Regions from separate parts of the Peribacillus simplex NBRC 15720 genome, predicted to be linked through region 1. Evidence: riboswitches for the same ligand, from Rfam matches in the RefSeq annotation. Region 1 holds a riboswitch; each other region holds the start of a gene.
What was found. A riboswitch is a leader RNA that binds a small molecule or an ion and turns the genes downstream of it on or off. The one in region 1 is predicted to bind glycine.
Positions count from the first base shown of each region.

Region 2: it holds a riboswitch for glycine, as region 1 does, so the genes downstream of both, BS1321_RS09235 (amino acid permease) here and gcvT (glycine cleavage system aminomethyltransferase GcvT) in region 1, are expected to answer to the same signal.
Region 3: it holds a riboswitch for glycine, as region 1 does, so the genes downstream of both, BS1321_RS19520 (amidohydrolase) here and gcvT (glycine cleavage system aminomethyltransferase GcvT) in region 1, are expected to answer to the same signal.

Region 1 is NZ_CP017704.1:4,494,498-4,498,789, forward strand. Features, by position in the region: gene BS1321_RS21730 (DEAD/DEAH box helicase) at 1-1,328, opposite strand, end outside; glycine riboswitch at 1,705-1,792, shown strand; glycine riboswitch at 1,796-1,879, shown strand; gene gcvT (glycine cleavage system aminomethyltransferase GcvT) at 2,018-3,124, shown strand; gene gcvPA (aminomethyl-transferring glycine dehydrogenase subunit GcvPA) at 3,142-4,292, shown strand, end outside.
Region 2 is NZ_CP017704.1:1,935,384-1,939,675, forward strand. Features, by position in the region: gene BS1321_RS09230 (amino acid permease) at 1-798, opposite strand, end outside; glycine riboswitch at 1,324-1,402, shown strand; gene BS1321_RS09235 (amino acid permease) at 1,608-2,948, shown strand; gene BS1321_RS09240 (DUF3311 domain-containing protein) at 3,243-3,443, shown strand; gene BS1321_RS09245 (sodium:solute symporter family protein) at 3,440-4,292, shown strand, end outside.
Region 3 is NZ_CP017704.1:4,033,352-4,037,643, reverse strand. Features, by position in the region: gene BS1321_RS19525 (DNA translocase FtsK) at 1-499, opposite strand, end outside; gene BS1321_RS19520 (amidohydrolase) at 925-2,112, opposite strand; glycine riboswitch at 2,336-2,439, opposite strand; gene BS1321_RS19515 (DUF1444 domain-containing protein) at 2,618-3,424, opposite strand; gene BS1321_RS19510 (thioredoxin family protein) at 3,475-3,786, opposite strand; gene BS1321_RS19505 (hypothetical protein) at 3,895-4,292, opposite strand, start outside.

The DNA.
Region 1 (4,292 bases):
AAATGATGGCAAAACTGAAGGTTTATCCCTTCCCCGCCAGCTTCGGTTGCAATTAAAACCTGTATATTCTTTTGGAATAATTCTCGCATCCAGTCTTTCTTTCCGCGCTTAAAACCGCCTCGGAAAGGAACTGAAGAAATTCCATTCTGCTGTAGATACCATTGAAGATATAGCTGAGTCGCCCGGTATTCGGTAAAGATAATTACTTTGTCATCAATCTTCTTGATCAGTTCCAAAGCTTTTTCAGCCTTGGAGTTCTGAACCGTTTCATTCACTTTAGAAAATAAATCATCAAGCTTTGCCAAAAAGTCAGGGGAAGGCTGATCATATTTATCTCTCATATTCTTTAATGTATAAAAGACCGCCTCTCTGCTGCTGCATGCTTCCCTTTGGAGAGTGAGAGCCGAAAAGGCGCTTCCTTTTGATCCGTCCGAAATAGGCTTGAATTTTGAAACAGCATCGTACAATGCTTGTTCCGTTGGAGAAAATTCAATGGTGATGGTTTCCACATGTCGTTTTGTCCATTCAATACCAGTATCGGCCCGCCGGTTTCGAATCATGACAGTGTTGACCAGTTCCTTTAGGTGTTCATCTTCAATTATGTTCCGGCCTTTCCCTTTATACTTTTCCGAAAAGAGTGAGGCATTTCCCAAGTGACCTGGTTTCAATAATGAAACGAGGTGAAAGATTTCCTCGACTTTATTTTGAATCGGAGTCGCTGTCAGGAGTAAACAAAATTTCTTTTTCAGATTTTGGACGAATTCATAATTCTTCGTCTTATTATTTTTAAGTTTATGAGCTTCATCAATAATGATGAAATCATATTCCTGATTGAAAATGATATCTCGATGTGGGGCGCGTTTCGCTGTATCAATGGATGAAATGACCACATCACAGGATTCCCAAACATAACTTTTTCTCTGAACGACTGCAGGAATATGAAACTTGGTATTCAATTCAAAAGCCCATTGTGTGACAAGGGAAGCCGGAACAAGGATCAATACTTTTTTTACAAGGCCTCTAATCATATACTCTTTTAGGATCAAGCCTGCTTCAATTGTTTTTCCGAGACCTACCTCATCAGCTAAAATGGCCTTTCCATTCATCTTTTCCACCACTTGCTTGGCTGCTTCCAATTGATGGGGAAGCGGGGTTAACTGCGGAAGGTGCTTAGGCGCCTGTAAACCTTCAAAATCAGGGATGATAAGATTTTCCTCCATTTGAACCGCCAATTTATAAAGCTCCCAATTTCCCCATGGACCGTCATTTTCCATCTTTTGCAGAAACTCGTCATTCCATTCAGAATTGAAGGATATATTGATTTTCATAGAAATAACTCCCTCTTAAATCATAATTTCCTTAATAAAAGGTCAAAACCCGAACATTTCATATGTGAAGTGAGAAAAATATTTCTCTTCAAAAGATATTGCAGAGTTAAGTTTCTTAGGGTAGGATATAAGTATATTTAGAAAATTCCAATTTCCAAACGCTACAAAGAATCTTTGTACATCGATTTTTGCAGTTCGCGTTTTCTTAGTATGGGCTACAGGCTCCTAATTTATCCAAGATTACTGAAGGAGATCACTCAAATGGTTTCTGAAGTTTTAGGAGAATTGGCAGAGAATGCATTCCATGATGCTCAAAGGTTTTACCGATGCTTGGGGCTTATTAGCTTCCTTTCATTGGTAGACCATTTATATGCGGGTGAAGATAAGGGGAGAGACTACGGATGTAGCGCCGAAGGAGCAAACTTAGCAGTGAATCTCTCAGGCAAAAGAACTCTTATTGGACGCAACTCTGGAGAGCGCCGCCCGTTTTGGGAGGGCCACCAAAGGGGAAAACCTATTATATAGGTAAACTTTCAGGTTTCAGGACAGAGAAAAAGCTCAAACGGGCTTTCTCTGTCCTTTTTTGTGCTTTTTTTACATCATGAATCAGGATATATCTGATGCGTAATGACAAGAAGCTTTTGATAATGAAGCCAATTAATTTAAAAAAATCTGAAGGGGGTTATTTTTTGACCAATTTAAAAAGAACACCACTATTTGAGGTTTATCGTGAATACGGAGGTAAAACGATTGATTTTGGCGGCTGGGAACTTCCTGTCCAATTTTCGGGTATAAAGGACGAACATGAAGCCGTACGTACAAAAGCGGGGTTATTCGATGTTTCCCATATGGGGGAAGTCGATGTTAAGGGTCCTGGGAGCCTTTCCTTTTTACAGAAGATGCTGACTAATGATATTTCAAAGCTGCAACAGGGCGGTGCCCAATATACAGCCATGTGTTATGAAAACGGAGGCACGGTTGATGATCTTATTGTGTATAAAAGGGCTGAGGACGACTACCTTCTCGTGGTCAATGCAGCGAATACAGAAAAAGATTTCAATTGGCTGCAAGCTAATTTAACGGAAGATGTCCAAATTACGAATGTATCGAGTGACTATACACAGCTGGCACTTCAAGGACCATCTGCAGAGAAGATATTACAAAAACTATCGGAAAATACTGCGCTAAGTGAAATTGGATTTTTCAAGTTCAAGGAAAATGTCATGATAAGCGGTATATCCACGATTGTATCCCGTACTGGATACACTGGTGAAGATGGTTTTGAGATATATAGCGACAGTAAAAATGGTCCTGCCCTTTGGAAGGCGATTATGGATGCCGGAAAGGAAGAGGGGGTTCAGCCGATTGGTTTAGGTGCTCGTGATACCTTGCGTTTTGAAGCGAAACTGCCGCTGTATGGGCAGGAGCTTTCAGCGGACATCACCCCGATAGAAGCCGGGATTGGTTTTGCGGTAAAAGTGGATAAGGAAGTTGATTTTTTCGGGAAAGCCGTTCTTGCTGAGCAAAAGGAGAAAGGGGCTCCCCGCAAGCTTGTGGGAATTGAAATGATTGACCGTGGCATTCCACGTCATGGGTATAAGGTCTACAGCGGTGACAAAGTCATTGGCGAGGTCACGACCGGTACCCAATCACCAACGTTGAAGAAAAACGTGGGATTGGTACTTATCGATAAGGAATTTTCGGTGCTGGATGCGGAAGTCGAAGTGGAAATCCGTTCCAAACGTTTGAAAGCCGTTATAATACAAACACCTTTTTATAAAAAACCACGTAAATAGAGGGGAATGGTCATTAGATGAAACATCGTTATTTACCCATGACAGAGCTAGATAAACAAGAAATGCTGGAAGCGATAGGGGTAACTACTGCAGAAGAACTTTTCAACGATATCCCTGAAAGCATTCGTTTTCAAGGAGAATACGATATCAAGCCTGCTAAATCGGAACCTGCATTAATGAAAGAATTATCAAGGCTTGCTGCCAAGAATGCGGATCTTAAAAACTATGCTTCCTTCCTTGGTGCGGGTGTCTATGACCATTATGCACCGGTCATCGTCGATCATGTTCTATCGCGTTCTGAGTTTTATACGGCTTATACACCCTATCAGCCTGAAATTTCACAGGGCGAGCTTCAGGCAATTTTTGAATATCAAACAATGATTTGTGAATTGACTGGCATGGATGTTGCTAACTCCTCCATGTATGACGGCGGGACGGCGCTAGCTGAAGCAGCCATGCTTGCTTCAGGCCAGACACGACGCAAGAAGATTCTCATTTCAGGAGCGGTTCATCCTGAATCAAGAGAAGTTGTGAAGACATATGCGAAAGGGCAACGTGTGGAAGTAATCGAAATTCCATTTAAAGACGGTGTGACGGACTTAGCTGCTTTAAGGGAATTGGCGAATGATGACATTGCAGGGGTGATCGTGCAATATCCGAACTTTTTTGGCCGTATCGAGCCATTGAAAGAAATGGAAGAAATCATTCATGGCGTCAAGTCCATGTTTATCGTTTCAAGTAATCCGCTGGCATTGGGAGCTTTGACATCGCCTGGTGCACTCGGTGCAGATATCGTAACGGGGGATGCTCAGCCATTCGGCATTCCGGCGGCATTTGGTGGACCCCATTGTGGATATTTTGCCGTTACTAATAAACTTGTTCGGAAAGTCCCGGGCCGACTCGTCGGTCAAACTGTGGATGAAAATGGAAAAAGGGGATTTGTGCTGACGCTTCAAGCTCGTGAACAGCACATTCGCCGTGACAAAGCCACATCCAACATTTGTTCCAATCAAGCTTTGAATGCCTTGGCAGCTTCTGTTGCAATGACCGCGCTTGGGAAAAAGGGTGTCAAAGAAATGGCCGTGCAAAATATTCAAAAAGCGCATTATGCGAAAAAAGCAATTATGGCAAAAGGGGTGGAAGTCATATTCGACGGTCCTTCGTTTAA
Region 2 (4,292 bases), 2.6 Mb from region 1:
TCCTAAGTCATCCAGTTGATCCCAAGGGAAGACTGTCACGATAACGAATATGGCGCCAATATAAAAGATTAAAATGCGCCATATGATTGATTGGATCGCTTTTGTTACGGTCTTCGTTGGATTTTTCGCTTCTCCGGCAGTGATGCCGATAAGCTCAACGCCTTGATAGGAAGCCACGACAAGGGAAAGCGCGAAGAAGAATCCTGTCCAGCCCCCCGTGAAGAAGCCGCCGTTTGCCCAAAGATTCGATAATCCAATTGCGTCTCCACCATTCCCTATTCCAAAGAAGATAAGGCCAAGGCCGGCAATGATCATCAATACAATCGTTATTATTTTTATAAGCGCAAACCAAAATTCAAATTCCCCGAAGGATTTAACGGAAATGAGGTTGGCCGCTCCCAAGATGATCATGGCGACCACACCTGGTATCCAAGCAGGTAACTCCGGGAACCAATATTGCATATACAACCCAACCGCGATAATTTCGGACATTCCGACGATTACCCATTGAAACCAATTGCTCCAAGCAGTCATATAACCTGCCAAAGGATGTATATAGCTGCTCGCAAAGGTTGCAAAAGAACCTGTAGTCGGTTCTAAATATAGCATCTCACCCATAGAACGCATGATGAAAAAAATAAAAATACCTGCGATGGCATACGCAAGCATTACAGAGGGCCCGGTCCATTTGATCGTGCTCGCCGATCCCATGAATAACCCGACTCCGATGGTTCCGCCCAAAGCTATCATTTGAATATGACGTGCTTCCAGCCCTCGCTTTAATTCCTTGTTTGACATGATTAACTCCCCCAGATGCAATATAAGCGGCATGCTTTTCTATCCTTGCCAACCACTGTACTCTCTATTAATTATTGCGGTTAGAAATTTTCTATCGAAACAATATCAATAATACTTTAATTTTATTTTCTTATCTTATAATAGTAAATATTCTGTAAAAATACAAATGTATTTTTCAAATAAACAGTTGCCAAATATATCTTGGCGATTTTTCCAATCTAAAAATATCATTTTAATAAAGCGATGATCAGTATTTTATAATAGTGATGATTCAAAAAGAGTGGAAAAAAATCATATTTACTTGGAGTCCCTCCAAGTAACCGTTAATAAATAAAAAAACTTAAACGCCTGTTAACTACCAAAATAATTTGTTGACCTATATAAGAATAGATGATAGAATTCCAATATTATTTTATAAGCATAATGAATGTTCAAGCGTGAAAGAGCCTTTCATCTCTTTCACAGACAGACATTTTCACAACCGCATACAAGCAAGCGATGAATGCTATGGATAACACTATAGCAGGAGCAGCTTCTGGAGAGACTGTACAAGATGCAGCGCCGAAGGATTCACAATCTCAGGCAAAAGGACAGAAGAGTAACGAATGATAAATTGTTATTCTGAACCCTTTAAGAGATTGGTATTATCCAATCTCTTTTTTTATTGTCCACTTTGTGTTTGTACGTAAATAACACACTCGTGAAACCATTAGGAAAGGAAGCTGGGCGAAAAATCACGTCCCTCTCTCCAAGACCGTGCAGGTTTGAAATCATTCACTACCAAGACTATAAAGATGGGGGCGTACGAATTGGCTAAACAAGAATTAAAAAGAGATTTAAAGAATCGTCATGTACAACTGATTGCAATAGGAGGAACCATTGGTACCGGTTTATTTTTAGGATCAGGAAAAGCCATACAATTGGCGGGTCCATCCATCATCTTTACCTATCTAATCATAGGGATTTCCTTGTTTTTTGTCATGAGGGCTTTAGGGGAATTGCTTTTATCCAACGCAGGGTATACGTCATTCACTGAATTCGCAACCGAATATATCGGTCCATGGGCCGGGTTCGTCACCGGATGGACCTATTGGTTCTGTTGGATCATGACCGCAATGGCCGATATCATCGCTGTCGGTGTCTATATCCAATACTGGTTCGATATCCCTCAATGGGTCCCGGCTCTAATATGCCTTGTCGTTCTGTTAGGATTGAACCTATTGACCGTTAAGTTATTTGGCGAATTGGAATTCTGGTTTGCCATCATTAAAGTAATCACGATCATCGCCTTGATCATCGTAGGAATCTTTCTTTTGATCATCGGCTTCAAAACAAATACAGGAACAGTTTCCGTAACGAACTTATGGAGTCATGGGGGTATGTTCCCCAATGGCATTTCCGGATTCCTGTTATCTTTACAGTTGGTCGTCTTCTCCTTTGTAGGGGTCGAATTGGTCGGGGTTTCCGCAGCAGAGACGGCGAACCCGAGAAAAAACATTCCGTCGGCCATCAATAAAATCCCCGTCCGGATTTCACTTTTTTACGTAGGTGCCCTATTCGTCATTCTCTGCGTAAACCCTTGGACACAATTGGATGCCTCGAGCAGCCCATTTGTTGAAGTATTTGCATTAATCGGCATTCCTGTCGCTGCAGGGGTCATCAATTTCGTTGTTTTGACATCTGCTGCTTCTGCATGCAACAGCGGTTTGTTTTCAACAAGCCGAATACTTTATACGTTAAGCAAGAATGACGAAGCCCCTGCTAAGCTTGCAAAATTAAATAAGCAGGCTGTTCCAAGCAATGCCTTGCTGACATCAACGATCGTTGTCTCACTAGGGGCATTGTTAAGCAAATTGATACCGGAACAGGCATTTACCGTTGTGACGACCATAAGTGCCATCTGTTTCATTTGGGTATGGAGCATCATTTTGATTTCCCATATCAAATATTCGAAAACACGACCGGACTTAAGAGCCGAATCGACTTTCAAGGCTCCTTTTACACCCTTTGTCAATTACGCCATTTTAGGATTATTCCTGTTCATCCTAATCGTTATGCTATTCGCTGAAGCTACACGACTATCACTGCTCTTGACCCCAATCTGGTTCATACTCTTGGTGATACTATATAACTATCGGAAAAGAAGATAGCTAATGGAAATAAAGCCTTGAACTCAATATGAATTCAAGGCTTTATCCGTCTTATGAAACACTTCAGGGTTCGGCTGTCTGCGCGTTGTTGCTAAAATATATCAGGCAACTGCATTAAATTTTATATCAAAATAGTGTAAGCTAATATATATTAGCGGTCCTTCTTTAAAGAAGGTCAATCCGTCATGTATGAATTTTTCATCCCGGTTTGGTCCACCCATCCATCAGTGGCATTGAAGAATAAACCCCCATTGGTGGACGTTTCACTTTATTTAAAACGGAGGGGTTTGTTTAATGAAGATTATATATATTCTTACTCTAGTTCCTTTTATAGGCATACTAGGATTTCTACCTTTTGTTAATAAAATAGAACCATATGTATTAGGGATGCCTTTCAATATGTTCTGGATGGCTATGTGGGTGGTCCTTACCTCTGCCATACTGGGCATCATGTATATGCTGGATCCCAGGAATCGGGAAGGTGACCAGGAATGAATATTGCTCTCTTAATCATTTTAGCATTTTTACTTCTATCGATATTTTTAGGCATACGCTCTTCAAAAGGGAAAGATATGGACTTGGAACAATGGACGGTGGGCGGACGTGGTTTTGGTGCGATTTTCGTCTTTCTGCTGATGGCCGGGGAAATCTATACGACCTTCTCCTTCCTTGGCGGCAGCGGCTGGGCTTATGGCAAGGGCGCACCCGCTCTATATGTTCTAATTTACATTACTTTGTCTTACGTATTATCCTATTGGCTCCTACCGGAAATATGGAGATATGCCAAAGAAAATAAACTGATGTCTCAATCCGATTTCTTTGTAAGCAAATATAAGAGTCCCAGTTTAGGAATTTTGGCTGCGCTTGTCGGTGTGGTGTCCATGATTCCAGTGATCGTCGTGCAGCTGAAAGGATTGGGGATCATTGTCTCAGAAGCATCTTATGGTGCCATCTCAATGTCTGAGGCAGTTTGGATGGGGGCAATCAGCCTTACCATTTATGTGATGATCTCCGGTATACACGGTTCAGTTTGGACAGCGGTCATTAAAGATATCATGATGGTCGCCATAATAGGATTCTTAGGGATTTATCTGCCGATTCATTACTTTGGCGGATTTCAGCCGATGTTTGAAGCGATTGATGCGGTCAAGCCTGGTTTTCTAAAGTTCCCTGATCAGGGTCTTAGCGTATCATGGTTTATCTCCACGGTAATATTGCTCGTATTCGGTTTCTATATGTGGCCCCAAGTTTTCAGTGCTGTTTATTCAGCACGCAGCGGCAAGGTATTTCGAAAAAATGCCATCATCAGCCCTTTATATACACTCATGCTGTTATTCGTCTTTT
Region 3 (4,292 bases), 460 kb from region 1:
CTTCAGAAGGGACTATTTTTTTTTCCGGACGACGGAACCCATAAATGGGTGAAGGGATTTCCGTTGGGCGGAATGGAGTGTTTGACGGGACTATTTTTGAGGTTTCCTCCCGGTCGAAGCTTCTCCGTTTTGGTTCTGGATCCTTTCCAGGCCTTCTCGTCGTTTCTTTGGTCACATTCTTCCCCTGTTTGGGTTCGTGTTCTTCCCTGTTTCTTTCCCTGGGCTTTCGTTTATTCTGCTCCCGGTCTGGAATGAGCGGAAACTTGAACTGTCCTTTTGGATATTGAAACAGGATTTTCGTATCCGGGTCCGGCGTCTGGGACATTTTTTCTACTTTTTGATTGTAAACCTTTATTTCTTCTTCCTTTGACTTCGAAAGCTTCGAAAAATCCATTTTCCTTAATGTCTCTTCATCAAGCGGTTCATCTATAATAATTTCTTCGATTTCGATAATTTCCTCTGCTTGGAACCATTTTTTCATCTTATTTAGCCATTTCAAAACTATCACTCTTTCTACATCTGTAGTTATGTAACTAATTCTACCAGTTATTTTTAAAATATCGAGAAAATTTAAGCTAAATTGGGATTAGTATCTATTTTTTTATCGCATTCTTACTAACTTAACGTATTTCGCAGAACTCCTACCCTATTAAACCCCTTCTGGAATGAGTTTAAACCTATCCATCGCGAAATAACATTAGCCCCTAGTCTACTATTTAAATAAAACACCGCTGTTAAATCGCGTTTACAAAGAGATTAAGTTTTCATGCAGCCGAAAAAGCAGACTGGCAATTCATTGCATCATCCTTCACGAAACCTCCGTTGGCATCCAATACCTGCCGAAACCCATAAAACACCGTTCGTTAATACTGAACGGTGTTTTGTGGGTTCCAGCGTTTTTTTTGCAAACAAAGACCAAAAGGACTATTTCCATTCATAAAAACTGCATACAACCTGCGCCACTGATTTGGAAGCGATCAAAAGGGCATCTTCATCAATGTCGAATTTAGGATGGTGATTGAAATATGCCATCTCCACCCCTTTCGGTTTACAGCCAATGTAAAAGAAGCAGCCAGGAATCTTTTCTGCATAATATGAAAAATCCTCTGAACCTGAGAAAACCGGAAATTCCACGACCTTTTTAATATCTTTGTCATTCATGCTTTCCAGGCTATTTTTCACAAATCCAGTCAGTTCAGGGTCATTATATAACGGAGGATAATCGGGCACATATGTAAGTTCGCACTGAACATCAAATTCCGTTTCTATTCCTTTGACGATCCGGTGGATTTCCTTATCGATCAGCCGTTCGGTCTCTGCTGTCATGTAACGGACATCCCCTTCAATTTCTATACGATCTTTAATGACATTAAAGCTTCCTTTTCCATCGAAGGAGCCGATTGTGACTACGCCCATATCAAAAGGGTTCAAGCGACGGCTGACTACGGTTTGTACGGCTGTCACAAAATGCGCGCCTGCCACAATGGCATCATTAGCCATATGCGGGGATGATCCATGGCCGCCTACACCCTTTATCGCTAACTTGAAATAGGTCCTTCCAGCCATCGAATAGCCGCCGCGATACCCGACAACCCCTGCTGGGTGCGAGGGAAATAAATGGATTCCAAAAACAGCATCCAGTTCATCCAAAAACCCTGATTCCATAATGCTTTTTGCTCCACCTGGGGGTGTTTCTTCTGCATGTTGATGGATTATTTTGATCGTACCTGATAGGGAATCTTTCAGCTCATTGATGCAGTCTGCCAGTACCAATAAATAAGCGGTATGCCCATCGTGTCCGCAAGCATGCATGACACCTTCATTTTTTGAACGGAACGGGACCTCCGCTTCTTCTGTAATCGGCAATGCATCGAAATCCGCACGGAGACCTATCGTTTTCCCTGGTTTTCCGCCTTCGATCGTTACGATGATCCCTAATCCGTTTCCTACATTCGTTTGAATCGACACATCTTTTCCCTTATAAAAATCAATGATATATTGTGCCGTTTTCTCTTCTTTAAAGGATAGCTCCGGATTCTCGTGTAAATGACGGCGGATTTGAACCATTTCCCCTTCACGGGCTTCCAGCATGTTCATTAATTTGCTTTTCACGTTCACGAATATTCTCCCCCTTATTTCAAGTTGATTAGTATATTATTAAGTTCCATGTTCGCTGCAAACCTTTTGTATGCAAAAAGCCAAATAAAAAAGGACAGAGAAGGGTCGCGTAAACTAACTGCTCCCTTCTCTGTCCTTTTACCTGAGAGTTTAGCTCCATTTTGGTCATGGAGATTTCCCCGTTGGTGGCACACTTCCTGCGCGCTCTCCAGAGTTGCGTCCAGCTGTGGTTCCATTTACCTGAGAGATTTGCTCCAAGGGATATTTTTGGAACTTGCTCCTTCGGTGGCTCAATGCTTTGCACTCTCCCACAACGTTCATCGCTTGTTCTATTGTTTTATTTTTATGTTTTCAAAATATTACAATTATATTATCACCCATCAAATAACAAATATCAACAAATTTCCCTTAGATTCCCTTATCGAAATTCAGGAGACTCTACTAAACTTTAAAAGGACCGCTGCCAGATGCTGACACGGTCCTTATGTGATTCAATATATTATTGTTCACGCTTTTTGTTTTTACCCATAATGAAGATGGGCTCCAACTCATTTTCTTCATAAAGGAATGATAGAGCCGTTATCGGAACATGACCGCTGGCAAAGAAGCTCATCGCCATTTGCGCAAGAATATCATAGCCCGTATCATTCTTCACATCGGCAATGATAATGACATCCTGATGCGGTATGGCCACAGCCATGGTTCCCTCGATCTTGTCCTTCATTTCCCGGAGCCAGGATTCATTCAGGATCCTGCTGGCATCATATCCATCATTCGTGTTCAAAAAATAAAATGCATTACCTGCAACGATATCCGACTTCATTTCAGTGGATAGGGAACGGGCATTGAAAAGAGCAATTTCACGGATCCTGTCACCCTGCCAATTTTCCCGTTGAATCATCTTTTCATCTATGAGACGGTAGGTTTTCCCTAAATCAAGGGCATAAAAAATCCGTGTTTCAGCCGTATGCTCATCGAATAAAAATGGATTTCCTTCTTCCGATTCCATTGGAAAGGAGGTCGAGCGAATGACTGGGAAAATGAATTTCTCCTTGCCTTCCATGCTGTGTTCTTCCCCCATCACATTCAGGGCCTCTTCCACGTAATAGGTAATTTCATCGATGGCTTTTTCCTGTACGTTTTCATAGTTAGCAAGCACAGGGGGCAACTCGATGGTGATCCCTTTCCCGGTCTTCACATTTTCCACTCGTAACGTATCTTGCTTGCTATCGAATTTGAATGTGCGATTCTCATCTTTTAAACGTTCCTTCAAGATATTTTTCAGCTTTGTGCTGTCCATTTTCATGACTGACCCTCCTCTTCATTGAAAAATCCCCAGCGAGAAGGGGAAATTGTTTATAGTGATTGTATGAATTCCTCAATTTGTTCTTGTGTTTTGCGATCCTTGCTTACGAATCTGCCTAGCTCTTTGCCATTATCATACGCAATGAAACTTGGTATACCGAATACATCATTAGCTGCACACACATCGATGAATTCATCACGGTCAACATAAATGAATGTAAAGTCAGGAAATTTCGTTTCTATCTCAGGTATTATCGGTTCGATTACACGGCAATCTCCACACCATGTTGCTGAAAAAAGAAAGATATGTTTGCCTTCATTTTTCAATGCATCATATTGCTCAACGGTTTGTAAATTTTCCATTTGAATATTCCTCCTGCTCAAAATGACACCTTATTTTTTATAATCCCATCATACCAGACTCTCCGCGAATCAACCATTAATTCGGATTGGTTTAACGGCCGGGTCATCTTATTTTTGAGGCACTGACGAAACGATTTCCATCATTTGTTTCGCATCGGTTTTTAATTGATCTTTATCCGTTTCGGTTGTCAGCTTGACTCCTCCGATCCCCACTGCAAGCTCATACTTTTCTTTCGGTATCTCTTTGATCGAGATAAAGCCGAATTTATCATCAGTTTGAAAAGAATGCAGCACTACATATTGATCCTTTTGTTCCTTTATCGCCAAATATAAAACGGAGCTGTCTTCTTTTTCATTTGGATTGACAAATAATATATAAATCTTATCACCTTTTTGTAAAATCAAATTATTGTCATGTTCTTCTACTACCTTAAAATCCTTTGGCAGATAGACCTGAATAAGTCCTGCCTCGAGATTGGGCTGTTTTTCGTCGTCACGAAAAGCCA